3 regions of the Leifsonia sp. NPDC102414 genome follow, and region 2 is predicted to be linked to each of the others. Evidence: predicted binding sites of a transcription regulator. Region 2 holds the regulator's gene; each other region holds the start of a gene.
The links. The regulator HrcA, encoded in region 2, represses chaperone genes, less so after heat shock. The targets are predictions, from matches to a motif close to TTNGCACTCGNNNNNNNCGAGTGCNAA.
Positions count from the first base shown of each region.

Region 1: the regulator HrcA is predicted to act here: its motif matches at 4,375-4,401, upstream of groES (co-chaperone GroES).
Region 3: the regulator HrcA is predicted to act here: its motif matches at 3,430-3,456, upstream of groL (chaperonin GroEL).

Region 1 is NZ_JBIWKN010000004.1:256,193-265,706, reverse strand. It holds gene ACIRCZ_RS16660 (ABC-F family ATP-binding cassette domain-containing protein) at 1-1,224, opposite strand, end outside; gene guaB (IMP dehydrogenase) at 1,337-2,839, opposite strand; gene rarD (EamA family transporter RarD) at 2,928-3,899, opposite strand; gene groES (co-chaperone GroES) at 3,986-4,282, opposite strand; gene ACIRCZ_RS16640 (SAM-dependent methyltransferase) at 4,434-5,624, shown strand; gene ACIRCZ_RS16635 (DUF4190 domain-containing protein) at 5,701-6,360, opposite strand; gene tsaD (tRNA (adenosine(37)-N6)-threonylcarbamoyltransferase complex transferase subunit TsaD) at 6,578-7,648, opposite strand; gene rimI (ribosomal protein S18-alanine N-acetyltransferase) at 7,645-8,151, opposite strand; gene tsaB (tRNA (adenosine(37)-N6)-threonylcarbamoyltransferase complex dimerization subunit type 1 TsaB) at 8,148-8,768, opposite strand; gene tsaE (tRNA (adenosine(37)-N6)-threonylcarbamoyltransferase complex ATPase subunit type 1 TsaE) at 8,778-9,329, opposite strand; gene alr (alanine racemase) at 9,326-9,514, opposite strand, start outside.
Region 2 is NZ_JBIWKN010000001.1:765,076-774,589, forward strand. It holds gene ACIRCZ_RS03585 (amidohydrolase) at 1-153, shown strand, start outside; gene lepA (translation elongation factor 4) at 314-2,167, shown strand; gene ACIRCZ_RS03595 (hypothetical protein) at 2,173-2,709, shown strand; gene ACIRCZ_RS03600 (DUF1990 family protein) at 2,936-3,583, shown strand; gene hemW (radical SAM family heme chaperone HemW) at 3,585-4,811, shown strand; gene ACIRCZ_RS03610 (DUF4870 domain-containing protein) at 4,907-5,287, opposite strand; gene ACIRCZ_RS03615 (DUF4870 domain-containing protein) at 5,431-6,033, opposite strand; gene hrcA (heat-inducible transcriptional repressor HrcA) at 6,191-7,210, shown strand; gene dnaJ (molecular chaperone DnaJ) at 7,239-8,345, shown strand; gene ACIRCZ_RS03630 (16S rRNA (uracil(1498)-N(3))-methyltransferase) at 8,353-9,093, shown strand; gene ACIRCZ_RS03635 (histidine triad nucleotide-binding protein) at 9,117-9,470, shown strand; gene ACIRCZ_RS03640 (PhoH family protein) at 9,460-9,514, shown strand, end outside.
Region 3 is NZ_JBIWKN010000001.1:1,625,385-1,634,898, reverse strand. It holds gene ACIRCZ_RS07815 (DMT family transporter) at 1-972, shown strand, start outside; gene ACIRCZ_RS07810 (nitroreductase family protein) at 956-1,507, opposite strand; gene msrB (peptide-methionine (R)-S-oxide reductase MsrB) at 1,510-1,911, opposite strand; gene ACIRCZ_RS07800 (DUF3263 domain-containing protein) at 2,081-2,374, shown strand; gene ACIRCZ_RS07795 (LytR C-terminal domain-containing protein) at 2,389-2,937, shown strand; gene ACIRCZ_RS07790 (cold-shock protein) at 3,112-3,315, shown strand; gene groL (chaperonin GroEL) at 3,502-5,121, shown strand; gene ACIRCZ_RS07780 (hypothetical protein) at 5,265-6,344, shown strand; gene ACIRCZ_RS07775 (sensor histidine kinase) at 6,427-8,127, opposite strand; gene ACIRCZ_RS07770 (response regulator transcription factor) at 8,181-8,873, opposite strand; gene ACIRCZ_RS07765 (NAD(P)/FAD-dependent oxidoreductase) at 8,999-9,514, shown strand, end outside.

The sequences.
Region 1 (9,514 bases), on a different contig from region 2:
CTTCGCAACGCCCGTGTGCGGAACGGGTGCTCCGGCGACGTCCGCAGACGCGAGGTGCCCGGCGGCAGGGTCGGGGTCCGTCCCTCCCGCCGCGAGAAGCCGCAGGAAGTGCGACTTGCCTGAGCCGTTGGAGCCGAGCACCGCGACCCGCTCGCCGAACCAGATCTCGGCGTCGAACGGGCGCATCAGCCCGGTCAGTTCCAGGCCGTGGCACTCGACGACGCGACGTCCTGTGCGCGCACCGGTGAGGCGCATCCGCACGTTCTGCTCGCGCGGGCGCGCCTCTGGCGGGCCGGCCTCCAGGAACTTCGCGAGCCTGGTCTGCGCCGCCTGGTACGCCGAAGCGAGATCGCTGTTGTACTTCGCCTTCTCTTTGAACCGCAGCACCAGCGCTTTCAGCTTGGCGTGCTCCTCGTCCCAGCGCCTGCGCAGCTCCCCCAGCCTGGCCATGCGCTCCTCGCGCGCCGCGTGATAGCCGCCGAAGCCGCCGCCGTGCGTCCACGTGGTGTTGCCCGCCGCGCCGAGCTCCAGCGTGACGATGCGGTCGGCGGCGCTGGCCAGCAGCTCGCGATCGTGCGAGACGAGCAGGACCGTCTTCGGCGTCGAGCGCAGCTGGTCTTCCAGCCAGCGTTTGCCAGGCACATCCAGGTAGTTGTCCGGCTCGTCGAGCAGCAGCACCTGGTCAGGCCCGCGCAGCAGCGCCTCCAGCACGACGCGCTTCTGCTCGCCACCGGAGAGGGTCCGCACGGTGCGGAGCCTGGCGCGCTCGAACGGGATGCCGAGGGCGGCGACGGTGCAGTGGTCCCACAGCACCTCGTGCTCGTACCCGCCCGCATCCGCGTACTCGGCGAGCGCCGTCGCATAGCGCAGCTGGGTGTCCGTCTCGTCGCGCACGATGATCGCGTCCTCGGCGGCGATCAGCCGCTCGGCCGCCCCGCGCACCGTAGGCGGAGCCACCTGGATGAGCAGGTCGTGCACGGTCCGGTCGTCGCGGACGTGCCCGACGAACTGATCCATCACCCCGAGCCCTCCGTCGATGGCCACCACGCCGGAATCCGGCCGGAGCTCGCCGCGGATGATGCGCAGCAGGGTCGACTTGCCCGCACCGTTCGCGCCGATCAGCGCGGAGACACGGCCGTCGCCGACCCGGAAGCCGACGTCGTCGAGCAGAGGCCGTCCGTCGGCGAGGGTGTACGAGACACCGGCGACGTCGATGTGACCCATGAGGAGAACTCCTGATCTGGATGCGGACAAAGCCTTCCAGAATAGACGAAACCGCCGCCCACGGGGAGGGGACGGCGGTTTCGTTCAGCGGAGTGACCCGGCGTAGCCGAGCTCAGCGTGTGTAGTTCGGCGACTCCACGACCATCTGGATGTCGTGCGGGTGCGACTCCTTGAGCCCTGCGGGGGTGATGCGCACGAACTTGCCGCGCTCCTTGAGCTCGGGGATGGTGCGGGCGCCGACGTAGAACATCGACTGACGCAGGCCGCCGAGCAGCTGGTATGCGACGGCCGACAGCGGGCCGCGGTACGGCACCTGACCCTCGATGCCCTCGGCGATGAGCTGCTCGTCGCTCGGAACGTCCGCCTGGAAGTAGCGGTCGCGGGAGTACGAGGTCTTCTTGCCGCGGGTCTGCATCGCACCGAGCGAGCCCATGCCGCGGTAGTTCTTGAACTGCTTGCCGTTGACGAAGACCAGGTCTCCCGGCGACTCCGAGGTTCCGGCGAGCAGCGAGCCGAGCATCACGGTGTCCGCACCGGCCACGAGCGCCTTCGCGATGTCGCCCGAGTACTGCAGACCGCCGTCGGCGATCAGCGGCACCCCGGCCGGGCGCGCGGCGAGCGAGGACTCGTAGACCGCGGTCACCTGCGGAACACCGACACCGGCGACGACGCGGGTGGTGCAGATGGAGCCGGGTCCGACGCCGACCTTGATCGCGTCAGCGCCGGCGTCGATGAGTGCCTGAGCGCCGGAGCGGGTGGCGGCCTGGCCGCCGATCACGTCGACGTGCTTGGCGCGCGGCTCGTGCTTCAGCCTGCTGATGATGTCGAGCACGCCGCGGCTCTCTCCGTTGGCCGTGTCGACCACGATGACGTCGACGCCGGCGTCGATGAGGGTCATCGCACGCTCCCAGCCGTCGCCGAAGAAGCCGATCGCTGCGCCGACGCGCAGCCGGCCCTCGTCGTCCTTTGTGGCGTTCGGGTACTTCTCGCTCTTGTCGAAGTCCTTGACCGTGATGAGCCCGCGCAGGCGACCGTCGGCGTCGACCAGGGGGAGCTTCTCGATCTTGTGCTCGGCGAAGATGGCGACCGCGGAGTCCGGGTCGATGCCGACAGGAGCGGTGATCAGGGGCATCCTGGTCATCACGTCGCGCACATAGGTGGTGGTGCGCTCGAACGGCGACACGAAGCGCATGTCGCGGTTGGTGATGATGCCGACGAGGGTGCCGTCCGCCTCGACCACGGGGAGGCCGCTGACGCGGAACTGGCCGCAGAGCGCATCCACTTCTTCTACGGTGGCGTCCGGGGTGGTGGTGACGGGATTGGTGATCATGCCCGACTCGGACCGCTTGACCTTGTCGACGTGCGCCGCCTGGTCTTCGATCGAGAGGTTGCGGTGCAGGATGCCGATGCCGCCCTGCCGCGCCATGGCGACGGCCATGCGGGACTCTGTGACGGTGTCCATCGCGCTCGAGAGGAGCGGAGCGGAGACCGAGATGCGCTTGGTGAGCCGCGAGGAGGTGTCGACCTCACTCGGGATGACGTCCGTGTACCCGGGAAGGAGCATCACGTCGTCGTAGGTCAAACCGATGAAACCGAACGGATCCGACTGATCCATTTCACCCCTTAGTCGTTGCGGAGTTGGAAGAAGTCCGCCGCCACCAGCGCCTGCGGATAATCAATCGTAACGGCAGAACCCTGGTGGTTTATTCCACGGTCGCGACGTCGAGTTCCGCAGCTTTCCGGCCGGAGCGGCTGGCGACGATCATGTCGACGCACAGGATGAGCAGTGCGAACCACACGATGGCGAAACCGAACCAGCGCTCTGGCGGCATGGCCTCGTGCAGCACCACCACGCCGACCAGGAACTGGATGAACGGGGCGAAGTACTGGATGAACCCCATGTAGACCAGCGGCAGCCTCCGCGAGGCAGCGGCGAAGAAGAGGAGAGGCACGGCGGTGATGACGCCGGTACCGACCAGCGCGATCGTGTGCCAGACGCTGACCGTGCCGAGCGTGACGCCGACCGTCGCCCCGACCACGACGAGCTGTACGATGGCGACGGGGGTCAGCCACATGGTCTCCAGGGTCAGCCCGGAGACCGCATCCACTGCCCCACCGACGCGCTTCTTGATGAGGCCGTACAGTCCGAACGAGAAGGCCAGGATGAGCGCGATCCACGGCATCGAGCCGTAGCCGATCGCCAGGACGACCACCGCGATCACGCTCACGCCGACCGCCACCCACTGCGCGACCCGCAGCTTCTCGCGCTGCACGAGCACGCCGAGGAAGACCGTCACGATCGGGTTGATGAAGTACCCGAGCGCCGCCTCGACGACATGGCCGCTGACCGTCGCGAGCACATAGGTCTGCCAGTTGACGTAGATCAGCGCTCCAGCGACGCCCATGGTGAAGACGACCCGCTTGTTCAGCAGCAGGGAGCCGAACGCGCGCCATTTCCTGGTGACCGTGAGCAGGATGGCGCAGAAGACCAGCGAGAACAGCACCCGCCACGCGACGATCTCCCACGCGCTCGCCGGCACGAGCGACAGGAAGTAGATGGGCAGGATGCCCCAGAGGACGTACGCGGAGATGGCGTAGACGAGACCGGAGCGACGGTGTTCGGACAGGGGCTTGGCGGTGACGGGCTCGCTCTGTGATGTTTCGCTCTGGGGCACGGAGTGATCCTACGCGCGACGAGGGACACGGAGAACGACGAAGGCCCGGATGCGCGTGCGCATCCGGGCCTTCGAACAGCCTGTCGTCAGCGGACGACGACGGCCAGAACGTCGCGAGCGGAGAGGACGAGGTAGTCCTCTCCACCGAACTTGACCTCGGTTCCGCCGTACTTGGAGTAGATCACCTTGTCGCCGACGGCGACGTCGAGCGGAACGCGGTTGCCGTTGTCGTCGATGCGGCCGGGGCCGACGGCGACGACTTCGCCCTCCTGCGGCTTCTCCTTGGCAGTGTCGGGGATGACCAGACCAGATGCAGTGGTCTGCTCAGCCTCGACCTGCTTGATGACGATGCGATCCTCGAGCGGCTTGATGGAGACCGACACGGTTGACCCTCTTTCCTACAAACACAGGCGTGAACAAAGACGTGAGTTAGCAGCCTCATAGTGAGAGTGCTAACACGAGTTTAGAGGGTGCGTTAGCAGTCACGCAACGTGAGTGCCAAGAGGGTGACGCGGAGGAGGTAGCGTGAGTCGCATGGACCGGTCGGAACTCGTCGAGCTGCTCTCCACCGAGGGGCTGCGGCTGCTCGATTCGCTTCCGCCGTACCACTCGGAGCGCGACGTGCTCCGGATGGTCAGCGACCTGCGCAAGGCAGGCCACTCCCCCGGGCTGGTCGCCGCCGTGCTCACCCAGGCCAAGCTCCGCTCGAAGGCCACGGCCAAGTTCGGCGACTTCGCCGAGCGGATGCTCTTCACAGAGGCCGGGCTCGAACAGGCGACCAGGCTGCCGGTCGCCGCCCGGCACGCCGGACGCTTCCAGTCGGCGGGGCTCGAGCGCGTCGCCGACCTCGGCTGCGGCATCGGGGGCGATGCGCTCGCCATCTCCGCGCTCGACATCGAGGTTCTCGCCGTCGACGCCGACGAGGTCACCGCCGCGATCGCCAGCTACAACCTCGCCCCGTTCCCCCGCACGACGGTGGAGCACAGGAAGGCGGAGGACGTCGACCTGCGCTCGTTCGACGGCGTCTTCCTCGACCCGGCCAGGCGAACGGCAGGGCACGGCCAGACCTCCCGTCTCACCGACCCGGACGAGTACTCCCCATCCCTCGGCTTCGCCTTCGAGCTGGCGACGGGACGGTCCGTCGGCGTCAAGCTCGGACCCGGCCTCGACCGCGACCTCATCCCCTCCTCCGCTGAAGCCCAGTGGGTCTCGGTGGACGGCCAGGTGGTCGAGATGGGCCTCTGGTTCGGTGTGCTCGCGCGCCCTGGCGTCGGCCGCGCCGCCCTGGTAATCAGAGGCGACGAGGCCAACGAGCTCACCGCGCGCGCTGACAGCGACGACGAGGCGACCGGCGGGCTCGGCGACTACCTCTACGAACCGGACGGCGCCGTAATCCGCGCCAGGCTGATCGGCGACCTCGCGCGCAGCGTCGACGGCCGGATGCTCGCGGACGGCATCGCGTACATCACCTCGGACACCCTCTCCACCACACCGTTCGCCACGGCTTTCCGCGTGATCGAGACGCTGCCGTTCAACGAACGCGACCTGAAGCGCGCCCTCCGCGAGCGCGGCATCGGCACCCTGGAGATCAAGAAGCGGGGCGTGGATGTCGACCCTGCCACGCTCCGCAAGCGCCTCTCCCTGAGCGGCTCGGCGTCCGCGACCTTGCTGCTCACGCGCGTGGCAGGCAAGCACACGGCGATGCTGGTGGAACGCATCCACTGACCCGATCGACTGGCCGGAGACGACGATGGGCCGGGACACGCTCGCGCGCATCCCGGCCCATCGGACAGCCGGAGGATCAGTATCCGCTGTAGTAGTTGCTGCTCGCGCTCACGGCGATGATGAAGATGATGATGACCACCCAGATGATCACAGAGAACAGCACACTGACGAATCCGGTGATGATGCCGGTGAGCCAGAAGCCCTTCGCGGCCGGTTCCTTCCTCTTGCCGATGAAGCCGAGGATGATCGCGGCGACGCCGAACGGGAAGCCGATGCCGTAGACCCAGCCGAGCACGACGCCGATGATGCCGCCGACCATCGACAGGATGCTCAGCGTCGGGGACTTGGCGGGCGCCGCGTACGGCTGCGCGTATCCGGGGGCAGGCTGGCCGTATGCGGGCTGGCCGTATGCGGGCTGGCCGTATGGCTGCTGCTGGCCGTACGGCTGCTGCTGGCCATAGGGCTGCTGCTGCCCGTACGGCTGCTGGCCATACGGCTGCTGCTGGCCATACGGCTGCTGCTGCCCGTACGGCTGCTGCTGACCGTACGGCTGGCTCGGTGCCTGCGGCTGCTGGCCGTAGCCCGCGGGCGGAACGGGCGCCGCCGGGGGCACGGGCGCTGCCGGCGCCTCGGGCGGGACGGGAGGAACCGCGCCGGTCTGCGCCTCTCCGGTCGGCACGTCGCCGCTCTGTGCGTTGGGGTCCACCGGCTCCGCCGGCACGTTCGGATCGGTCATGAGACCCATCTCCTTCAATCCTGAGAAATTCCTGTAACGCAGCCAATGCTGGCAGCGCGTGCACAGGGGTGTCAACGACAGTCCCCCATCGGCGCCCCCTCGAACCACCATACCGATCGGGATGCGCCACCGTGAGCGTCCGCACAGGAATGGGGACCGCAGTACCACTCGGTCCGGCGGCCGCGCGATACCTCGGTCGTATCCGCGCCCCCGCAGGTCAGCGCATGACCTGGATCTCGGTGACAGGGAGGGTCGAGTCCGCCGAGAAGCCGAGGGTGCTCGGCTCGTGACCGGCCATGATCAACTGAGCGCCCAGAGCGGCGATCATCGCCCCGTTGTCCGTGCACAGCGACAGGGCGGGGATGCGCAGCTCGACCCCCGCGGCCGTCGCCCGCTCCTGAGCCACCTGCCGAACCCGCGCGTTCGCGACCACTCCTCCGCCGAGCAGCAGCCGAGGGACGCCGTGGTCGGCGCAGGCGGCGAGCGCCTTGGTGATCAGCACATCCACGACGGCCTCGCGGAACGAGGCGGCGACATCGGCGACGGGCACGGGCTCTCCCGCATCCTGCCGCTGCTCGACCCAGCGCGCGACCGCGGTCTTGAGCCCGGAGAAGGAGAAGTCGTACCTGTGGTGCTCCAGGTCTTTCGGCTTGGTCAGGCCGCGGGGGAACCGGATGGCCTTCGGGTCTCCGTCGACGGCGACCCTGTCGATCTGCGGCCCGCCGGGATACGGCAGCCCGAGGACGCGCGCCACCTTGTCGAACGCTTCGCCCGCCGCGTCGTCGATGGTCTCGCCGAGCAACTCGACGTCGGTCACCAGGTCGCGGACGAGCAGCAGCGAGGTGTGGCCGCCGGAGACGAGGAGCGCGATCGTCGGCAGCTCGACGGGGTGACCCTCTCCGCCGTGGGCGTCGAGGAGGTCGGCTCCGACGTGGCCGACCAGGTGGTTCACCGCGTACAGCGGCTTGCCGAGCGACAGGGCGAGCGCTTTCGCCGCACCGACGCCGACCATCAGCGCGCCGGAAAGCCCCGGCCCGCTAGTGACGGCGACTGCGTCGACGTCGGCCAGGTCGATGCCGGCGTCGGCGACCGCTGTGCGCAGCGTCGGCGTCAGCGCCTCCAGGTGGGCACGCGCTGCGACCTCAGGAACGACGCCGCCGTAGCGCGCGTGCTCGTCCATCGACGATGCGATGGTGTTGGCGAGGAGGGTCGTCCCCCTGACGATGCCGATGCCGGTCTCGTCGCAGGAGGTCTCGATGCCGAGGACGAGGGGGTTCTCTCTGTTCATGCCGTCGTCTCTGTGGTCGTGGCGATCGTCGTCTGCGGGGCCGGAACGGCGAGCCGCATCACGATCGCGTCGACGCCGTCCGGCTGGTAGTAGCGGGGACGCACGCCGATCTCCTCGAAGCCGAGCTCGCGGTACAGGGTCTGCGCCCCCGGGTTGTCCGCGCGCACTTCGAGGAACACCTCACGCGCCCCTCGCTTGCGCGCCTCGCCGATCAGCGACAGCATCAGCACGCGGCCGAGCCCCCTGCGGCGGGCGTGCGGGGCGACGGCGATGGTCTGGATGTCGCCCTCGCCTGCACCCTCCGGCGCCAGCAGTCCGGCGTAACCGTCGATCCGCTCCGGATGCTCAGGCTCGAACGCGACGAGGTAGTACCCGTTCGCGCTCGCCACCTCGGAGCGCATCGAGTGCTCCGACCACGCATCGGAGACGAAGGTGGCGCGTTCGAGCTGCATGATCGCATCCACATCGTCGTCGGTGGCGCGCCGGAGCTGCCAGGCGGTCACGCGCTCACCCGCTTGGGGCCGGAGGAGAGCGTGACGTCCGGCGACCGCAGGTAGAGCGGCTCGTCGGCGTCGAACGACAGCCCGTTCGCGTAGCGCAGCTCGGCGATCATCCCGAGCGCGCCGGCCGAGACAGTGGATGCGTCGAACCGGGTCATCCCTGCGTGCGGCAGGTCGTCCGGCTTCGTCAGTCCAGGGCCGTCCAGACGCACCGGGATGCCGTGCTCGTCCACCCCGGAGTACGCGGACCAGTACAGCTCCTTGCGGCGGGCATCCGTCACCACCAGCAGCTCACCCAGTGTTCGCGCGCGGTAGCGCTCGAACGCGACGGCGTCGTGGCTGACGACGGGCACGAGCGGCTTCCCAGCGCCGAAGGCGAACGCCTTGGCCGCCGCGATGCCGACGCGCAGCCCGGTGAACGGGCCGGGTCCCATGCCTGCGACGACGCCGGACAGCGCGCTCACGGGAACGCCGGACTCGGCCAGCACCGCCTCGATCAGCTCGCCGATGACCTCGGCGTGCCGCATGGTGTCGGCCTCCGTGCGCTCGGCGATGACCCCGCGGTCACGATCGACCACGGCCACACTCGTTCCGGCGGAGGTGTCGATGGCGAGAAGCATGGATCAAGCCTAAACGGGTTCCGGCGACGAGCCGGAGGCCCAGCGGGGGCCGTACCCGTTCACCGTGACGGTGCGCGGCTCGTCGGCGTCCAGCTCGGCGTCGTCGTCCGTGTCGTCCTCGCCGTCGCTCGCGGAGTCTCCCGCCACGTCCGCGGCGCCCGTGGGCCGCGCGATCTGCACCTCGAGCCACGACTCCGTCACGCCGTCGAGCATCCCCGCGCCCCACTCCACCACCACGACGGAGCGGGCGAAGTCGATGTCGAGGTCGTCCAGCTCCAGCGCGCTGCCGAGGCGGTATGCATCCACGTGCACCAGCGGCGGTCCGCCGACGACGCTCGGATGCGTTCTGGCGAGCACGAAGGTGGGGCTCGTCACCGGGCCGCGCACCTGCAGGCCGTCGCCGATGCCGCGGGTCATCGTGGTCTTGCCTGCGCCGAGCGGGCCGCTCAGTACCACCAGGTCGCCCGCGCGCAGGATGGCCGCCAGCTCGACGCCGAAGGTGTGCATGTCCGCAGCGGTCGGCACGACCCTGGTCACCGGCGGCCAGACGTAGCCGGTCACGGCATCCCCACGTAGCGGCGGCGCACTCTGGCGCCGATGCGCGTCACGATCTCGTAGTTGATGGTGCCCGCGGCCTCCGCCCAGTCGTCCGCGGACGGGACGCCCGTGGCAGGGTCTCCGAAGAGGACGACCTCGTCGCCGACCTGCACGGGATGGTCGTCGACGTCCACCACGAACTGGTCCAT
Region 2 (9,514 bases):
ACCCCCGGCCTCGACGGCGACGTCGTGATCTGGTCGGGCGACCCGCTCGACGTCAACTCCCGGGCCGAGCGCGTCTTCATCGACGGCGCCGAGGTCTACCGCTGGGAGAACGGCGCTGGCATCGTCGTGGAGCGCGCGGAACGCTTCGCCTGACGCCCGGCCCACCCCGGCCCACCCCGGCCCACCCCGGCCAGCCACTCGTGTCGAAACGCCGTGCGCGCCCAGTGCCGCACGGCGTTTCGCGACGAGTCGTCGGAGCTGACGCTGCCTCGAATAGGAGACGCGCCCGTTGCCGTGGGAGAATCGCAGCACAATGTCACCACGAGCTCTGAAGGCCCTCGAGCCCGCCGCGACCGATCCGGCGTTCATCCGCAACTTCTGCATCATCGCCCACATCGACCACGGCAAGTCCACCCTGGCCGACAGGATGCTGCAGATCACCGGCGTCGTCGCCGAGCGCGACATGCGCGCGCAGTACCTGGACCGAATGGACATCGAGCGTGAGCGCGGCATCACGATCAAGAGCCAGGCCGTCCGGATGCCCTGGGCGGACGACGACGGCCAGGCGTTCACCCTGAACATGATCGACACCCCCGGTCACGTGGACTTCACCTACGAGGTGTCCAGGTCGCTCGCGGCGTGCGAGGGAGCGATCCTGCTGGTCGATGCCGCTCAGGGGATCGAGGCGCAGACGCTCGCGAACCTGTATCTCGCTCTCGAGAACGACCTCACGATCATCCCGGTGCTGAACAAGATCGACCTGCCGGCCGCCGACCCTGACAAATACGCCGCCGAGCTCGCCAGTCTCATCGGCGGCAAGCCGGAGGATGTCCTGCGCGTCTCCGGCAAGACCGGCATCGGCGTCGACGCGCTGCTCGACAGGGTCGTCGACCTCATCCCCGCGCCCGTCGGCGTCAAGGACGCTCCTGCGCGCGCCATGATCTTCGACTCCGTCTACGACAGCTACCGCGGCGTCGTCACCTACGTGCGCATGATCGACGGCACGCTGTCGCCGCGCGAGCGCATCCAGATGATGTCGACACGGGCGACGCACGAGATCCTCGAGATCGGCGTCTCCGCCCCGGAGCCCACACCGTCGAAGGGGCTCGGCGTCGGCGAGGTCGGCTACCTGATCACGGGCGTGAAGGACGTGCGCCAGTCCAAGGTCGGCGACACCGTGACATCGGCTGCCAAACCGGCGACGGATGCGCTCCCTGGATACACGGAGCCGAAGCCGATGGTCTTCTCCGGCCTGTACCCGATCGACGGCAGCGACTACCCGGAACTGCGCGAAGCGCTCGACAAGCTCAAGCTGTCGGATGCGGCCCTCGTCTACGAGCCCGAGACCTCCGTCGCCCTCGGCTTCGGTTTCCGCTGCGGCTTCCTCGGTCTGCTGCACCTGGAGATCGTCACCGAGCGCCTGGAGCGCGAGTTCGGCCTCGACCTCATCACCACCGCGCCCAGCGTGATCTACGAGGTGACCACCGAGGACAAGAAGGTCATCACGGTCACCAACCCGAGCGAGTTCCCCGGCGGCAAGATCGCCAAGGTCGAGGAGCCGATGGTGAAGGCCGCCATCCTCGCACCGAAGGACTACGTCGGCGTCATCATGGAGCTCTGCCAGAGCCGCCGCGGTTCGCTCCTCGGCATGGAGTACCTCGGCGAGGACCGTGTCGAGATCCGCTACACGATGCCCCTCGGTGAGATCGTCTTCGACTTCTTCGACCAGCTCAAAAGCCGCACCGCCGGCTACGCCTCCCTCGACTACGAGCCCACCGGCCAGCAGGAGGCCGACCTGGTGAAGGTCGACATCCTCCTCCAGGGCGAGCAGGTGGATGCGTTCAGCGCGATCGTCCACCGCGACAAGGCGTACGCGTACGGCGTCCTGATGACCGGCCGTCTGCGCGAGCTGATCCCGCGTCAGCAGTTCGAGGTCCCCATCCAGGCGGCCATCGGTGCGCGCATCATCGCCCGCGAGAGCATCCGCGCGATGCGCAAGGACGTGCTGGCGAAGTGCTACGGCGGCGACATCACCCGCAAGCGCAAGCTCCTCGAGAAGCAGAAGGAGGGCAAGAAGCGCATGAAGATGGTCGGCCGCGTGGAAGTCCCCCAGGAGGCGTTCATCGCCGCCCTGTCCGGCGACGTGGAGAAGAAGGACAAGAAGTAGGCTCGGTGTCCGGTTCTCTGATGGGCCGCGACGGTCGTCGGCAGCGCGAAACACCGCCGGCGCCCCTTCGCGTCGCTGTGGCGCTCCTCCTGCTGGTCGGCCTCGTCGTCGCCGTGCAGTTCATCGTGACATTTGCGACCCATGACTGGCAGGACTTCGCGGCTCGTGCGTCGCACACCCTGGAGGCGAAGGGTGTCTTCGAGGTCAGGATTCCCGCCATGGTGGGGACGACCGTCGCGCTCGGGGTGGGGTTGATGCTCGTCGCGTTGGTGATTTCCGAGCTTCCCGTGCTCTGCGGCTGGTTGGTGTTCCGCGGTCGGGTGTGGGCGCGTATTCTTCTGACTGTTCTCGTCGGTCTCACAGCCATACTGTCCCTCACCGAACCTTCCCCGACTTTGGCGCTTGACGCCGCAAGCATCGCCGCGACGGTGCTGCTCTGGCTGCCGAGCTCGAGCGCGTTCATCCATGCGGAGCACGCGCGACGTAAGGTGCGCGCGGGCCGCGGCGCATCGGATGCGAAGTCGCTCGCCCGCCCGGACTGAACGACACGCACTCCGCACGCGTTCGGCGCCGCTGCGTACTGGTCGTGTCGATTCGGCTTGTTCACCGCGGCAGCTCGTGGGATGACGGGCAGCGCGACGCGCGCTCATTACCTCACGCCCTCACCCCGCCCCATTTCGTCCCGCGTGGCGCGCGCCAAGTAGAGTTGTCGTCTGGCTCCACCCGTTGGAGACTGGGCACACAGAGTGAGGAAGAGAAGTAGCACCAATGCGTCGCTCAACGTTCACCGATCAGCCCGTCACCTACGGTGCGGTCGGTGGCACGCAGGCTCCCGACCTGCTCTACTACCCGCCGAAGGGCTACAAGTCGTTCATCCGTCAGGCGCGGATCGGCAGCGGGGAGGAGCGGTTCGCATCCACGGTCACCGCCCTGATGACGTGGGGGGTGCAGCGGGGGAGCGGCATCAAGGTCACCGAGACGCATGAGGGCACCGGCGTTCAGTACGAGGGCGTCGTGTTCAACCCGGACGGCACCCCGGCGAAGATGCAGGAACACCGGCCGTCGGAGGCGATCTTCGCGGACGACGGGTCGCCGTACATCGCCAACGGCATGACCGCCGTGCTGAAGATCCCGTTCTGGCCGGTCCACGTGTCTGCGCCCGTCCGTGTCGTCTACGTCATCGACGAGCAGCATCGCGCCGGGTTCGCGTACGGCACCCTGCACGGCCACCCGGAGTCCGGCGAGGAGGCGTTCCTGGTCGAGCTGCGCGACGACGGGTCCGTGTGGTTCGTGCTGCGCGCGTTCTACCGGCCGTCGACCGCGTTCTACCGGCTCGTGTCGCCGATTCTGCGACTCGCCCAGCGTCATTACACCGCGAAGTACCTGCGGTCGCTGCTTCCCGCCAGGGCGGCCTGAGGTGCCGAGCGCTCTTCCTCTCGGCGACCCTGCTCCCGCAGACGGCCTCCTGCCAACCTCCGTGGTCGACGGCGTCGCCGAGCGCGCGTTCGGCGTGTACCTGCACGTTCCGTTCTGCCGGGTGCGCTGCGGATACTGCGACTTCAACACGTACACCGCGACCGAACTGCGCGGCGTCTCGCAGTCCGAGTACGCCGGCCACGCCCAGCGGGAGGTCGATTTCGCCGCCCGCGCACTGGAGCTGAGCGGGCTTCCCGCCAGGGAGGCGTCCACCGTGTTCTTCGGTGGAGGAACGCCGACGATGCTTCCCGCCTCGGATCTGGCCGGGATGCTCGCCGCCGTCCGGGATGCGTGGGGGCTCGCATCCGGCGCCGAGGTCACCACAGAGGCCAACCCGGACTCCGTCGACGCCGCCTACCTGCGCAGCCTCGCCGACGCCGGGTTCACCCGGGTGTCGTTCGGGATGCAGTCCGCCGTGCCGCACGTGCTGGCGACGCTGGAGCGCACCCACGACCCTGAGCGCGTGCCGCTGGTGGTGGAGTGGGCCAGGGATGCAGGGCTTCAGGTGAGCCTCGACCTCATCTACGGCACGCCCGGCGAGTCGCTGGAGGACTGGGAGCGGTCGCTGGACTCCGCGATCGCCTGCCGCCCCGACCACCTCTCGGCGTACTCGCTGATCGTGGAGACCGGGACCAAGCTGGCCAGGCAGATCAAGTCCGGTCAGGTCGCGGAACCGGACGAGGACCTGCAGGCCGACATGTACGAGCTGGCGGATGCGCGCCTCGCCGACGCCGGATACGGCTGGTACGAGGTCAGCAACTGGGCGCGCGACGACGACCACCGGTCGCGGCACAACCTCGCGTACTGGCAGGGACACGACTGGTGGGGCGTCGGACCCGGCGCGCACAGCCACGTCGGCGGGGTCCGCTGGTGGAACGTGAAGCATCCGGCCGCATACGCCGGCCGAGTGCTGGCGGGGGAGTCGCCCGCTGCCGGCCGCGAGACCCTGGATGCGGAGACGAGGCGGGTCGAGCGCGTGCTGCTGCTCACGCGCATCAGGGACGGCATCGCCACCGCCGAGCTCGACCAGCACGGACGCACGGCCGTCGCCGGGCTCATCGCCGACGGGCTGGTGGATGCGCGTGCAGCGCTCCGCGGGACGATCGAGCTGACGCTCTCCGGCCGCCTCCTGGCCGACGCCGTCGTCCGCCGCCTGCTCGACGACTGACCGCATCCCGAGCAGCCGGGAACGCGCACCCCGAAACGACGAACGCCCCGGCTCGGAACAGAGGTCCTGAGGCGGGGAGTTCGTGGCGCGTGGTGCTAGCTGACGAACTTGATCGCCACCGGGTACACGTAGTACTGACCCTGGTTGGCCTTGATCGCGGCGATGATGCTGAAGACGATGTTCAACACAGCGGCCGCGGCGATGATGATCACGCCGACGAACACGATCGACAGGATGCCGCCGACGATGTACGCAATGAAGATCGTGATCTGGAAGTTCAGAGCGGTCGCGGTGTGCGCGCGGACGAACGGTCCCTTGTCCTTGAGGACGAGGTAGCCGACGAGGGCCGGGATCCAGTTGAAGATGATGCCACCGATGTGGACCAGCGTCGCCCAGAGCTTCTCATCCGAGGGGCTGAGCTGCTGGGACTGGCCTCCGTACGGTGCGCTGGGCGGCGGCGGGGGCGTTGCGGACATTGTTCTCTCCTTGGCTTCGCCCGCTGGGGGCGGACGGGGTCGTGGACGGGATCGTCAGCCATAACAGTAGGGCAAACGTGCCGAAACTGGGAAGACGCCGAGAGACACGGAGTCTCTCGGCGTCTTCGACGCAGCGGAACGGGCTACTTGATGAAGCGGAAGTTCACCGGGTAGCGGTATGTGCCGCCTCCGTTGACCTTGACGAAGCCGAGGATCGAGAAGATCAGGTTGACGACGTAGAGGATCCACGGGATGAGCAGCCCGAAGATCAGCCAGCCGAAGCCGGTGAACGCCAGCACGGCGCCGACGATCTGGGAGGCGACCCAGACGATGATCCAGGTGATCTGCCAGTTGAGCGCTTCCTTGGACTCCTGGTTGGTCAGCTGCCCGCGGTCCTTGAACACGAGGAAGATGATCAGCGACGGCAGGATCCAGAGGATGCCGCCGAGGTGGGCGAACGATGCCCACTGCTTGTCCTGCGTGGGGTCGAGCGGTGCGGCGGGCGCCGCGTACGGCTGGCCGGGCTGCTGACCGTACGGCTGGCCTGGCTGCTGGCCGTATGGCTGGCCCGGCTGTTGCGGCGGCTGCTGACCGTACGGCTGCTGCGGAGGCACCTGCCCGCCGTACGGCTGCTGCGGCGCCTGCGACGGCACCTGGCCTGTCGGCTGCTGCGGGGGTACGTTCGGCTGTTGCGGTGGGACGCCGCCGCCTGCCGGATCGACCGGCGGTTGGTTCGGGTCACTCATGGTCGGAGCCTTTCGTTCGCGGATCGTACGAATCGAACCTGTGCGCATACCGTACTGCCGCCGCTCGCGGTGGGGCAATGGTCGCGTGGGCGTGTCAGCGCGTTATGATTAGCACTCAGGTTCAGCGAGTGCTAAGGGTCTTCGGGAGGCGGGTCGGATGGTTTCTGAGCGGAGCCTCGAAGTGCTGCGTGTCATCGTGCAGGACTACGTCGCCTCGCGGGAGCCGGTCGGTTCCAAGAGCATCGTCGAGCGCCACTCCTTCGGCGTCTCCGCCGCGACCATCCGCAACGACATGGCCGCTCTCGAAGAGGAAGACCTGATCGCCGCCCCGCACACCTCGTCCGGTCGTGTGCCGACGGACAAGGGCTACCGCCTGTTCGTCGACCACCTCGCCGAGGTGCGTCCGCTCAGTCAGGCGCAGCGCCAGGCCATCGAGGTGTTCCTCGGTGAGTCGGCCGACCTGGACGACGTTCTCGCGCGCACCGTCCGGATGCTCTCCCAGCTCACCAACCAGGTCGCCCTCGTGCAGTACCCGTCGGTGTCGCGGTCGCGCATCCGGCACATCGAGCTGGTCACGCTGGCTCCGCGGAGGCTGCTCAGCGTTCTGATCACCGACACCGGCGCCGTCGAGCAGCGCACCATCGAACTCGCGGCGGAGCTGTCCGACGAGGACGTCGCGGAGATCCGGGGCGCCATCAACGGCGCTGCGGCCGGCCTTCCGCTCGCCGACGCCGCCGCCAGGCTCGCCCAGCTCCCTCATGCGCTCACCGAGCGCACCCAGGCGCTGGTCGCTCCCGTCGCCTCCGCCCTGATGGAGCAGATCGCTGCCAACCGTCAGGACAAGCTCGTGATGGCGGGCGCCGCGAACCTGGTGCGCACGGAGCACGATTTCTCCGGGAGCATCTACCCCGTCCTTGAAGCCATCGAGGAGCAGGTGGTGCTGCTGAAGCTGTTCGGTGAGATGGCGGGCGATCAGCACGGGGTGGCGGTGAGCATCGGCCGCGAGAACGCGTCGTTCGGGCTCGCGGAGACCTCCGTGCTGTCGAGCGGCTACACCGCATCCGGGTCGGAGCTGGCGCGTCTCGGCGTGCTCGGCCCGCTCCGCATGGACTATTCGAGCAACATGGCCGCCGTGCGAGCGGTGGCCCGCTACCTCTCCCGCCTGCTCGGCGAATAAGACAACGAACACGAAGGATAAGCCGTCTGTGGCCGACCACTACGAAGTTTTGGGCGTTGAGCGCAACGCCACCCCCGACGAGATCAAGAAGGCGTACCGTCGCCTCGCCCGTGAGCTGCACCCAGATGTGAACCCGTCCGCCGAGGCGTCAGAACGCTTCAAGCTGGTGACCCACGCGTACGACGTGCTCAGCGACCCGCAGCAGCGTGAGCAGTACGACCTCGGGCCGCAGGCCGGATTCGGCGGGGGAGGCCAGAACTTCGGCGGCTTCGGCGACATCTTCGAGACCTTCTTCGGCGGTGGCGGCCAGTCCCGCGGCCCCAAGTCGCGTCGCGAGCGCGGCCAGGACGCCCTGCTGCGCGTGGAGGTGGACCTCGACGAGGTCATCTTCGGCACGCACCGCGACCTCGAGGTGGACACGGCCGTCGTCTGCGAGACCTGCAACGGCTCGTGCTGCCAGCCGGGAACCGCGCCGGTCACCTGCGACATCTGCCACGGCACCGGCAGCATCCAGCGGTCGGTCCGCTCGCTGCTCGGCAACGTGATGACCTCGACGCCGTGCGGCACCTGCCGCGGCTACGGCACCGTCATCGCCACCCCGTGCGTCACCTGCCAGGGCCAGGGCCGCGTGCGCGCCCGTCGCACAGTCCCCGTCGACATCCCCGCCGGCGTCGACACCGGCCTGCGCCTGCAGATGCCGGGCAGCGGTGAGGCCGGCCCCGCCGGCGGCCCGAACGGCGACCTGTACCTCGAGATCAAGGTGAAGCACCACGACGTGTTCAGCCGTGACGGCGACGACCTGCTCTGCACGCTCGAAGTGGCGATGACGGATGCGATCCTCGGTACGACCGCAACGGTGAAGGCGCTCGACGGCGACATCAAGCTGGAGCTGAAGGCTGGCATCCAGAGCGCGGACATCATCACGGTGAAGGACCGCGGCATCACGCACCTGCGCGGCAACGGCCGCGGCGACCTGCGGGTGGGTATCCAGGTGGTCACCCCGACCAAGCTCGACCACAAGGAGCGCGAGCTGATCAAGCAGTTCGCCGCGACCCACAAGCAGGACGACCCGTCGCTCGCGCGGTTCCAGCAGGGGCTGTTCGCGAAGCTGCGCGACCGCTTCCTGAACGTCTGACCTTGCGATGAGCTCCCTCTACCTGCGCGAAGACCTGGCCGACGCCGCGGTCGGCGAACGCCTGTCGATCACGGGGTCAGAGGCGAAGCACGCTGCGACGGTGAACCGCACGCGGCCGGGCCAGACCGTGATGATCGGCAACGGCCGCGGTCTGGTTGCGAGCGGCGAGGTTGTCGAGGCGACGAACACCGCGCTCACCATCGACGTGGCCGACGTGCAGCGCGTCGAGCGTCACGCGCCGGCGATCACGCTCGTGCAGGCGCTCGCCAAGGGGGACCGCGACGAGCTCGCGATCCAGGCGGCCACCGAGCTCGGGGTGGATGCGGTTGTCCCGTGGGCCGCGAGCCGTTCCGTCTCCCGGTGGGAGGGCCAGAAAGTCGCCAAGGGCCGCGAGCGCTGGGCGACCATCGTGCGCGAGGCGGCGAAGCAGTCGATCCGCGCCTGGGTGCCGGAGGTCGGCGAACTGGCCACGACCACGCAGGTCGCCGCGCTGTGCGCAGATGCGCGCGTGCTGGTGCTCGAGCCGGACGCCGAGGCGAAGCTGACCGACGCAGTGCGCGAGGCCGCCCTGGATGGCCGCCCCCTCGTGCTCGTGGTCGGCCCGGAGGGCGGCATCGCTCCGTCCGAGCTCGACGCGTTCCGCGACGCAGGGGCAGAGCTCGTGCGCCTGGGCGCGACAGTGCTGCGCACGTCGACCGCCGGGCCGGCAGCTCTGGCGGTGCTGAACGCATCCATCGGTCGCTGGTAGACGGCGCGCTTAAGATGGGAACCATGGAAACCGAGCAGCCCTCGATCTTCACGCGCATCATCGCGCGGGAGATCCCGGCCGACATCGTCTACGACGGCGAGCGCATCATCGCGTTCCGCGACATCGCGCCCAAGGCGCCCGTGCATCTGCTGGTGGTGCCGAAGACGCAGCAGTATCGCGACGTCGTGGAGCTCGCCGCGGGCGACCCGGCGCTGCTCGCCGAGCTGGTCGCGACGGCGAAACGACTCGCCGAGGAACACGCGGACGGCGATTTCCGTTTGATCTTCAACACAGGGGCGAATGCGGGACAGACCGTGTTCCATGTTCATGCCCACGTTCTGAGCGGAGAGCTCGAGGAAGGAAGCCTTGCCGACTAGCGAATCAACGCCTGCAGCGGGAGAACCGGAAGCCACGGCAGCGG
Region 3 (9,514 bases), 860 kb from region 2:
GCTGACAGGAGACGGGCCTTCCCCGTGTGGCTGGCCATCGTCTTCGCCGTCCTGTGCGGGGCGGGCGTCGCCCTGCAGTCCCGCGTCAACGGGGAGCTCGGCGCTCGCATCGGAGACGGCTTCACCGCCGCCGTCATCTCCTTCGGGTCCGGCCTGCTCATCCTGCTGGTCGCGCTCGCCATCGCACCGGCCGGCCGTCGCGGGCTCGGCAGGGTCGTCGGCGCCCTCCGCGGGGGAGAGCTGCGCTGGTGGTACGTCTGCGGCGGCGCCGCCGGTGCGTTCCTCGTGCTGTCGCAGGGGCTCACCGCCGCTGTGCTCGGCGTCGCGCTGTTCACGGTGTCGATCGTCGCCGGTCAGACCGTCAGCGGCCTCGTCCTCGACATGATCGGCATCGGCGCGGGAGGAAAACGGCCGCTCACCCCGGCGCGCGTCGTCGGCGCCGCCCTGGCGCTCGCGGCCGTCAGCTGGGCCGTCTCCTCGCAGTTCGGCGGCAGTGTCCCGCTCTGGATGATGGCGCTGCCGCTCATCGCCGGCCTCGGCGTCGGCTGGCAGCAGGCCGTCAATGGTCAGGTGCGCGTCGTCGCGGAGAGCGCGCTGACGGCCACCTTCATCAACTTCGTGGTGGGCACGAGCGTGCTGGCGGTCCTGATGGTCGTCCACTCGTCGATCGCCGGCTGGCCGACGTCGCTGCCCGCCGAGCCGTGGCTCTACGTCGGCGGAGCGATCGGCTGCGTCTTCATCGCAGGGGCGGCACTGTTGGTCCGGGTGCTCGGCGTGCTCGTGCTCGGACTCGCGACCGTGGCCGGACAGCTCCTCACCGCGCTGCTGCTCGATCTGCTCGCGCCGAGCTCCGCGCATCCCGTGGCGTTCTCGACGGTCGCCGGCACGCTGCTGGCGCTGGTCGCGGTCGCCGTGGCGAGCATCCGGTGGGGGAACGCCGCCAGAAGCGGGCAGGCTACGCGAGCGTCGTGAGGTAGCGCTCGGGGTCGACGGTCTTGCGGTGGCTCTCCTTCGAGCCGTCAGGGATGCCGCCGACGTAGAGCCAGCCGAGCAGGCGCTCGTTCTTCTTCAGACCGTGCATCTTGTGCACAGCCTTTGCTCTGGTCTGATGGCCGGTGCGCCAGATCACGCCCCAGCCGGCGTCGTGCAGCAGCAGGCTCAGGATGTGCGCCACCCCGGAGGCGACGGCGTCCTGCTCCCAGCCCGGCACCTTCTCGCTCTTGGTCCGCACGGAGACGATCGCCAGCAAGAGCGGCGCGCGCAGCGGCTTGGCCGCGATCTTCTCCGCGTCGGAGCCGGAGGCGCGCGCATCCTTCGCGAACGCGGCGCCCAGGCGGGAGCGCGCGTTTCCGCGGAGCTCGATCACGCGCCACGGGTGCAGGGAGCTGTGGTCAGCCACCCGTCCCGCCGCCGCGATCAGCGGCAGGAGCTGCTCGTGGGTCGGCGCCGCCTCCGTCACTCGCGAGTACGAGCGACGGGAGGCGACAGCGTCGACGAGCTTGGACACTCCTACTCGCCCTCGGTGAAGTTGAGGGAGAGCGAGTTCATGCAGTAGCGGTCGCCGGTCGGGGTGCCGAAGCCGTCGTCGAAGACGTGGCCGAGGTGCGACCCGCAGTTCGCGCAGCGGACCTCGGTGCGGACCATTCCGAGGCTGTTGTCCTCGAGGAGCTGGACGGCGTCCGGGCGGACCGACTCGTAGAAACTCGGCCAGCCGCATCCGGAGTCGAACTTGGTGCCCGACTTGAAGAGCTCCGCTCCACAGGCGGCGCAGGTGTAGAGGCCTGCGCGGCTCTCGTCGAGCAGCTCGCCCGTCCACGGCCGCTCGGTGCCCGCCTCGCGCAGCACGGCGTACTGCTCCGGGCTGAGCTCTGTGCGCCACTCGTCTTCGCTCTTGGCGACGTTGTACTCCATGCGTGTTCCTTTCGTCGTTCTCAACACTAAACGGATGCGGGGCCGCGCCTGTTCCCTGTTTCGTCCCGCGAACCGCCGCGCGGCGGAAGGCCAACACACAGAAAGCCGCAAATAGGATGAACCGCGAACGCACCAGCGACGCACGACCGACAGGAATGAAGGGACCAGGGTGGCGAACGCGGCAGACGACCGGGCATCCATCCAACGTCCTGACGGCCTGAGCGAGCGGGACGTCGCCATCATCGCGTTCGAGCGGCAGTGGTGGCGGCACGCCGGCGCCAAGGAGCAGGCCATCCGCGAGGAGTTCGGTCTGTCCGCGGCACGGTACTATCAGCTGCTCGGTGCACTGATCGACCAGCCGGCCGCTCTGCAGCACGACCCCATGCTCGTCAAGCGCCTGCTCAGACTGCGCGAGGCGAGAATGGCCGCCAGAAGCTCCCGGACGCTCGCGTCCGACGACTGAGGACCCTCGACACGATGGCTGAGAAGTACCCCAAGGACCGGTTCGACGCGATTCCGGACGACCTGAACCGCGTCGGAGCCCACCGCGCACCCCGCGCGAAGGGACGAGGCTGGATCGGCTTCGGCTGGGCGGCACTCGCCACCGTCGTGCTGATCGGAGCCGGCGTCTTCGGACTGTCGCTCGTCAACGGCAGCATCTCCTTCCACGGCACGCCGGGTACCAGCTCCGCGTCGAAGACGCCGACGCCGTCTCCGACGCCGACCATCGTGCCGACCATCGACCCCGCCCTCACGGTGAACGTGCTCAACGGCACTCCGACCGAGGGCCTCGCACAGGCCGCAGGCACCAAGCTGACAGCCGCCGGCATCAAGGTCGGCGCCCTCGCGAATGCGGACAAGACCGACCTCACCCAGACCGTCGTCTATTACTCGGATGCGAAGAACGCCGGGGCCGCCCTCGGCGTCGCCCAGGCGCTCCCCGGCGCCACGACGGCGGAGACCCAGGACTACGCCGCGACCGGGGCTGATATCACAGTGGTGCTGGGAAGCAACTTCACGGGCTGACCTTTTCGGTGCGTCCCGTATTGTTTCGGGCTTGTTTAACTTCTAACGGTTTCCGGTCATTTCCTGTCTTTTTCGCGAAATAGCTGGTGATTGCATGCATTGAAAGCATTAGTATCTGGATTCAACGCGCCGGTGATGGGCCGTCGCTACGAAACACAGCAATAGGAGTAATGCATGGCGAACGGAACCGTGAAGTGGTTCAACGCTGAAAAGGGCTACGGATTCATCACCGTCGACGACGGGGGACAGGACGTGTTCGTCCACTACTCCGCCATCGACATGAACGGCTACAAGGTCCTCGAAGAGGGTCAGCAGGTCGTATTCGAAGTCGGCAGCGGACAGAAGGGCCCGCAGGCTGAGTCGGTGCGTCCGGCGTAGCACGCAGCAACCAACCTGGTGGAGCGCCGTCCCGAATGGGGCGGCGCTCTCGTGCGTCCGCCCCCAGCGTGACGTCTCGTCTTGCACTCGACGGGCACGAGTGCCAGAATCGCTTTAGCACTCCATCTGATCGAGTGCTAACCGTTCGCATCTTTCGCAGACGTCCGGGAGGGACGAGAAACAACCATGGCAAAGATCATTGCTTTCGACGAGGACGCCCGCCGCGGCCTTGAGCGCGGCCTCAACATCCTGGCCGACACCGTCAAGGTGACGCTTGGCCCGCGCGGCCGCAACGTCGTTCTCGAGAAGAAGTGGGGAGCCCCCACGATCACCAACGACGGCGTCTCCATCGCGAAGGAGATCGAGCTCGACGACCCGTTCGAGAAGATCGGCGCGGAGCTCGTCAAGGAGGTCGCCAAGAAGACCGACGACGTCGCGGGTGACGGAACCACCACCGCGACCGTTCTCGCTCAGGCGCTCGTCAAGGAGGGCCTCCGCAACGTGGCCGCCGGCGCAGACCCCATCACCCTGAAGCGTGGAATCGAGAAGGCCGTCAAGGCCGTCACCGAGGAGCTCATCGCGAGCGCCAAGGAGGTCGAGACCAAGGAGGAGATCGCTGCGACCGCATCCATCTCCGCCGGAGACACCACCATCGGCGACATCATCGCCGAGGCGATCGACAAGGTCGGCAAGGAGGGCGTCGTCACCGTCGAGGAGTCGAACACCTTCGGCACCGAGCTCGAGCTGACCGAGGGCATGCGCTTCGACAAGGGCTACCTGTCGCAGTACTTCGTCACCGACCAGGACCGCCAGGAGGCGGTGTTCGAGGACCCGTACATCCTCATCGCCAACCAGAAGATCTCGAACATCAAGGATCTGCTGCCGATCGTCGACAAGGTGATCCAGGCCAACAAGCAGCTCCTGATCATCGCCGAGGACGTCGACGGCGAGGCCCTGGCCACGCTGATCGTCAACAAGATCCGCGGCATCTTCAAGTCGGTCGCCGTCAAGGCTCCCGGCTTCGGCGACCGCCGCAAGGCGCAGCTGCAGGACATCGCCATCCTCACCGGTGGCCAGGTCATCTCCGAGGAGGTCGGCCTCAAGCTCGAGAACGTCACCCTCGACCTGCTCGGTCAGGCACGCAAGGTCGTCATCACCAAGGATGAGACCACCATCGTCGAGGGTGCAGGCGACCCGGAGGCCATCGCGGGCCGCGTCGCTCAGATCCGCAACGAGATCGACAACACCGACAGCGACTACGACCGTGAGAAGCTGCAGGAGCGCCTGGCGAAGCTCGCCGGCGGTGTCGCGGTCATCAAGGCCGGCGCTGCAACCGAGGTGGAGCTCAAGGAGCGCAAGCACCGCATCGAGGACGCCGTCCGCAACGCGAAGGCTGCCGTCGAAGAGGGCATCGTCGCCGGTGGTGGCGTGGCCCTCATCCAGGCAGGCAAGACCGCTTTCGAGAAGCTCGAGCTCACGGGTGACGAGGCCACTGGCGCCAACATCGTCCGCGTCGCCATCGAGGCTCCGCTGAAGCAGATCGCGATCAACGCAGGCCTCGAGGCCGGCGTCGTGGTCGAGAAGGTCCGCAACCTCCCGGTCGGCCACGGCCTCAACGCCGCGACCGGCGAGTACGTCGACATGCTGGCCTCCGGCATCAACGACCCGGTGAAGGTCACCCGCTCGGCTCTGCAGAACGCAGCGTCGATCGCTGGGCTGTTCCTCACCACCGAGGCCGTCGTCGCCGACAAGCCGGAGAAGAATGCTGCTCCGGTCGGCGACCCGACCGGTGGCATGGACTTCTAAGTCCTAACGCATCGCGAAGAGGGCGTCTCCCACACGGGAGGCGCCCTCTTTCGTCGTTACCGAACCGTCACGCGCACCAGCTGGCTGCGGGATGCGGCGTGCGCTTGACTGTGGGAGCACTCAGACGTACTTCGGGGGGAATCATGCGGGGGATCACACGGTCGCGAGCAGTACTGGTGGTCGGCGGGGCGACGGCGCTGGCGGCGTTGCTGTCCGGCTGCGTCAGCGCTCCGGCGCCTGCTCCGGGGGCCAGCGGCTCCGCGACGGCATCGGCGACGCCGACAGGGACGCAGGCGGTCGCCGCGACGGCGTGTGACACTATGACGACTCCGGACGCCGTCCGCGCCCTGGTGGGCGGATCCGGCGAGCCGCAGACGTTCATCGACCTGCAGCCGGGAGACGCAGACTCCGGTCCATGGCCCATTCTGGCCGCCAACGGCTCGTACTGCGCCTGGGGCGGCCTGGGGCCGTTGCGCTTCGATCATCAGCAGGACCCGTCCGTGGTCGTGCAGACGCTGCCGCACGCGCGCAACGCGTGGCAGCAGCTCGTGGACGAGGCCACGCCCGCACCGGGCGCCGCATACACCGGTGGCGAGGCGCGAGGCGGGAACTGCCAGGCGACGACCTGCAGCACGAACGTCCTCGTGGGAGACACCTGGCTCGCCGTCACGGCGACGTCCGCCACGGCCCTCGCTGAGCCGACCTTCCATGCCGCCGTTCAGGGGATGGTCACCGCGCTCGGTAAGGCGCCGGTCCCGTCCGCTCCGCCGAAGCTCGCGAGCCGGCCGGCGTGCGACGATGCGGGGATCGTCGCCGCGCTCGGCACGGCGTACGGGCTCACGACCGTACATCCGTCGGCCGCGAACCCGCCTCCATTCTCCGTGCGGGAGGCTGCCAACCGACTCGACAGCGCATTCCGCTGCGATTACCGGGCGGCCGACACCGAGGCGCCGAGGTGGGCGGTGGAGATCACCGGGCTCAGCAACGCCGCGACCGTCTTCACCGCCGCAGCCACCGCGTCCCCGGACGTGACGACGCGCTCGCCGCTCACCATCGACGGCGTGACCGGCGAGGCGGCGACGTGGAGCTTCCAGACCGAGGACTCGTGGATGACCGTCGTCGACGTCCTCCACGACGGCTCCTGGCTCCAGGTCCTCGCCTGGGGCAAGCCGAACCAGGCGGCGGCGACGCAGATCGCGCAGAAGCTGCTCTCACCATACTGAGCGCACGGGGTAGCGCACGGCGGCAGCGCACGGCGGTAGAGCGCGCTGCGGCACGGCGCTAGGCAGCCGAGTTCCCCGCAGACTAGGCGGCGGCAGGGGCCGTCGACGGGGCGAGCGGCAGGGAGACACGGAAGGTGGCGCCGCCGCCGTCCGTCTCCACGACCTCGACGCTGCCGTGGTGCGCCGCGACGATCGATGACACGATGGCGAGGCCGAGGCCGCTGCCACCCGTCTCGCGGGCGCGGGAGGTGTCCGCGCGCCAGAAGCGCTGGAAGATCTTCTCCCTGATCTGCGGCGGGATGCCGTCGCCGTGGTCGCGCACCTCGAGGATGGCACGGCCGGTCTGGTGGTTCACCTGCACCATGATCTCGATGGGGGTGCCGTCCGCCGTGTAGCGGAGGGCGTTGCCCATCAGGTTCGTGACCACCTGGCGCAGCTTGTTCTCCTCGGCCAGCACGATCGCGGGCTCTGCGGCGACGGGCTGGTGCAGCACCACCTTCTCCGCCGTGGTCACCAGCGTCGGCTCCGTGCCGCCGGGGCGGCGGGCGCGTCCGCGGCGCAGGCGCGCGAGCGTCGCCCCGGCGAACGCGATCGGCCCCGTTGCGTTGCTGACCCGCGCCGACTGGTCCTGGATGGGCATCGGCACCGTGTCGACGCCGGGCTCCTCTGGGCCGAACTCGGGGGCGGCGATCGCCTCGGGGGTGATCACGGTGACGACGCGGCCGGGGGAGCCGGCCATCGCATCCATCGCCGCGTCCTGGGCGATCCGCACCAGGTCGACCGGATGCAGGTTCAGCGGCTTGGTCTCGTCGAGCCGTGCCAGCTCCAGGAGGTCCTCGACGAGGCCGCCCATCCGGATGGCCTCCTTCTCGATCCTGTCCATCGCCTGCGCGACGTCCTCCGGCGTCTGCAGGGCGCCCATCCGGTACAGCTCGGCGTAGCCGCGCACCGAGACGAGCGGGGTGCGCAGCTCGTGGCTGGCGTCGCCGACGAAGCGGCGCATCTGATCGATGGTTCTGGCGCGGTCGTTGAAGGCCCTGTCGATGCGGTTCAGCATCGTGTTGAGCGAGCGGTTGAGGCGGCCGACCTCGGTGTTCGGGGTGGCTCCGCCGAGGCGCTGGCTGAAGTCGCCGTCCGCGATGGCGGCAGCCGTCTGCTCCACCTCGCGCAACGGAGAGAACGTGGTGGTCACGAGCATCCGGGTGAGGCCGGCGCCCACGATGATGACGATCACGCCGAAGCCGAGGAAGATCGCGAGGAAGCTCGCCATCACCGTGTCGATCTGCGACGTGGTGGTGGCCACGATCGCCGTGCCGAGGGCGCCGGGCGGGTTGGTCAGCGTGACCGTCGTCGCCAGAGCGCGGAAGGTGGTGTGCCCGTCATTGCTGAGCAGCGGATAGCCGCCGGGCGGCAGCAACTTGCTGCCGGGCACGGTCAGCGTTGCTGGGACGGCCGGCCGGTGCGCCTCCGGGATGTTCCCCCAGTTCGACTTCACCAGCTTGCCGTCCGCGTCGTACAGCGCCGCGAAGTAGTCCGACGGGCTCGCGTCCGTCGCGATCTTCTCGCTGTCTGCGGACGTGCCGTAGAGGTAGGTGTTCAGGTAGCTTCCGCCGGACGCGGCCGAGAGCTGCGCATCCAACTGATCGAGCAGCACCGGTTTCAGCATCGACATGGTGCCGATTCCGGTCACCAGCAGCCCGAGAGTCAGCATCAGCACGGTCACGCCGGTGATCTTGGTGCGCAAAGAGATCGCGTTCCATCGATCGAGTAAGCGTGTGTGCATGAGGCCGCCAGTTTACGCAGCCGAAGCTGTGCCGGGCATGTGCAGGAGGCTGGTCAGACCTTTGCGGCCTTCAGCATGTAGCCGAACCCGCGCTTGGTCTGGATGAGCGGCTCGCTGGAGTGCGCATCCACCTTGCGGCGCAGGTAGGAGATGTACGACTCGACGATGCCGGCGTCGCCGTTGAAGTCGTACTCCCAGACGTGGTCGAGGATCTGCGCCTTCGACAGCACGCGGTTGGGGTTGAGCATGAGGTAGCGCAGCAGCTTGAACTCGGTGGGGCTCAGCTCGATGGCGGTGTCGCCGACGAAGACCTCGTGAGTGTCCTGGTCCATCGTCAGCTCGCCGGCGCGGATGACCGCGTCCTCGTCCGCCTGCATCGTGCGGCGCAGGATGGCCTTGATGCGGGCGACGATCTCGTCGAGGCTGAACGGCTTGGTGACGTAGTCGTCCCCGCCGACGGTGAGGCCGGTGATCTTGTCCTCTGTGTCGTCCTTGGCCGTGAGGAACAGGATCGGGGCGGTGTACCCGGCGCCGCGGAGGCGCTTGGTCACGCCGAAGCCGTTCATGTCGGGGAGCATCACGTCGAGGATGATGAGGTCTGGCTCCTCTTCGAGGACCGCGGAGATGGCCTGGGCGCCATTGCCGACCGCGCGCACGGCGAACCCGGCGAAGCGGAGGCTGGTGGTGAGCAGGTCGCGGATGTTGGGCTCGTCGTCGACGATCAGGATGCGAGGTCCGGCGTTCATGGCATCTAGTATCTGCGCGTTGGCTGAATCCAACCTGTGAGCGCACGGTGTGGGATTGGTGTGAGGGTCTGGCGGCCGCCGTGGGAACAGTGGATGCTGGGAAAAGCCGTCGCGAGGAGGACACCATGTCGAAGCCCACCGTCGTCATCGCCGGAGCAGGACTGGCCGGAGCCACGGTCGCCACCGAGCTGCGCGAGCGCGGTTTCGACGGGCGCATCCTGCTGTTCGGCGCCGAACAGCACCACCCGTACATCCGGCCGCCGCTGTCCAAGGAGTTCCTGAAAGGCGAGGCCGAGCGCTCGGCGGGGGACGTGCATCCTGAGGCCTGGTACGCAGACAACGCGGTGGAGTTCCTGCCGGACTCGGTGGCGAGCTCGTTCGACCCTGCCGCGCACGAGCTGTTCCTCGACGGCGGCGCGCGGATCACGTTCGACAGCCTGGTGCTCGCGACGGGAGCGAGCCCGAGGCGGCTGAGCGTGCCGGGTGCTGGCCACGGCGCGGTGTTCACGCTGCGGACGATCGAGGACAGCGAGTGGCTGCGCTCGGCGCTCGAGGTCGGCGGAAGGCGCGTCGTGGTGGTCGGCTCCGGCTGGATTGGACTGGAAGTGGCTGCGGCCGCGCGCGGCTACGGCAACGACGTG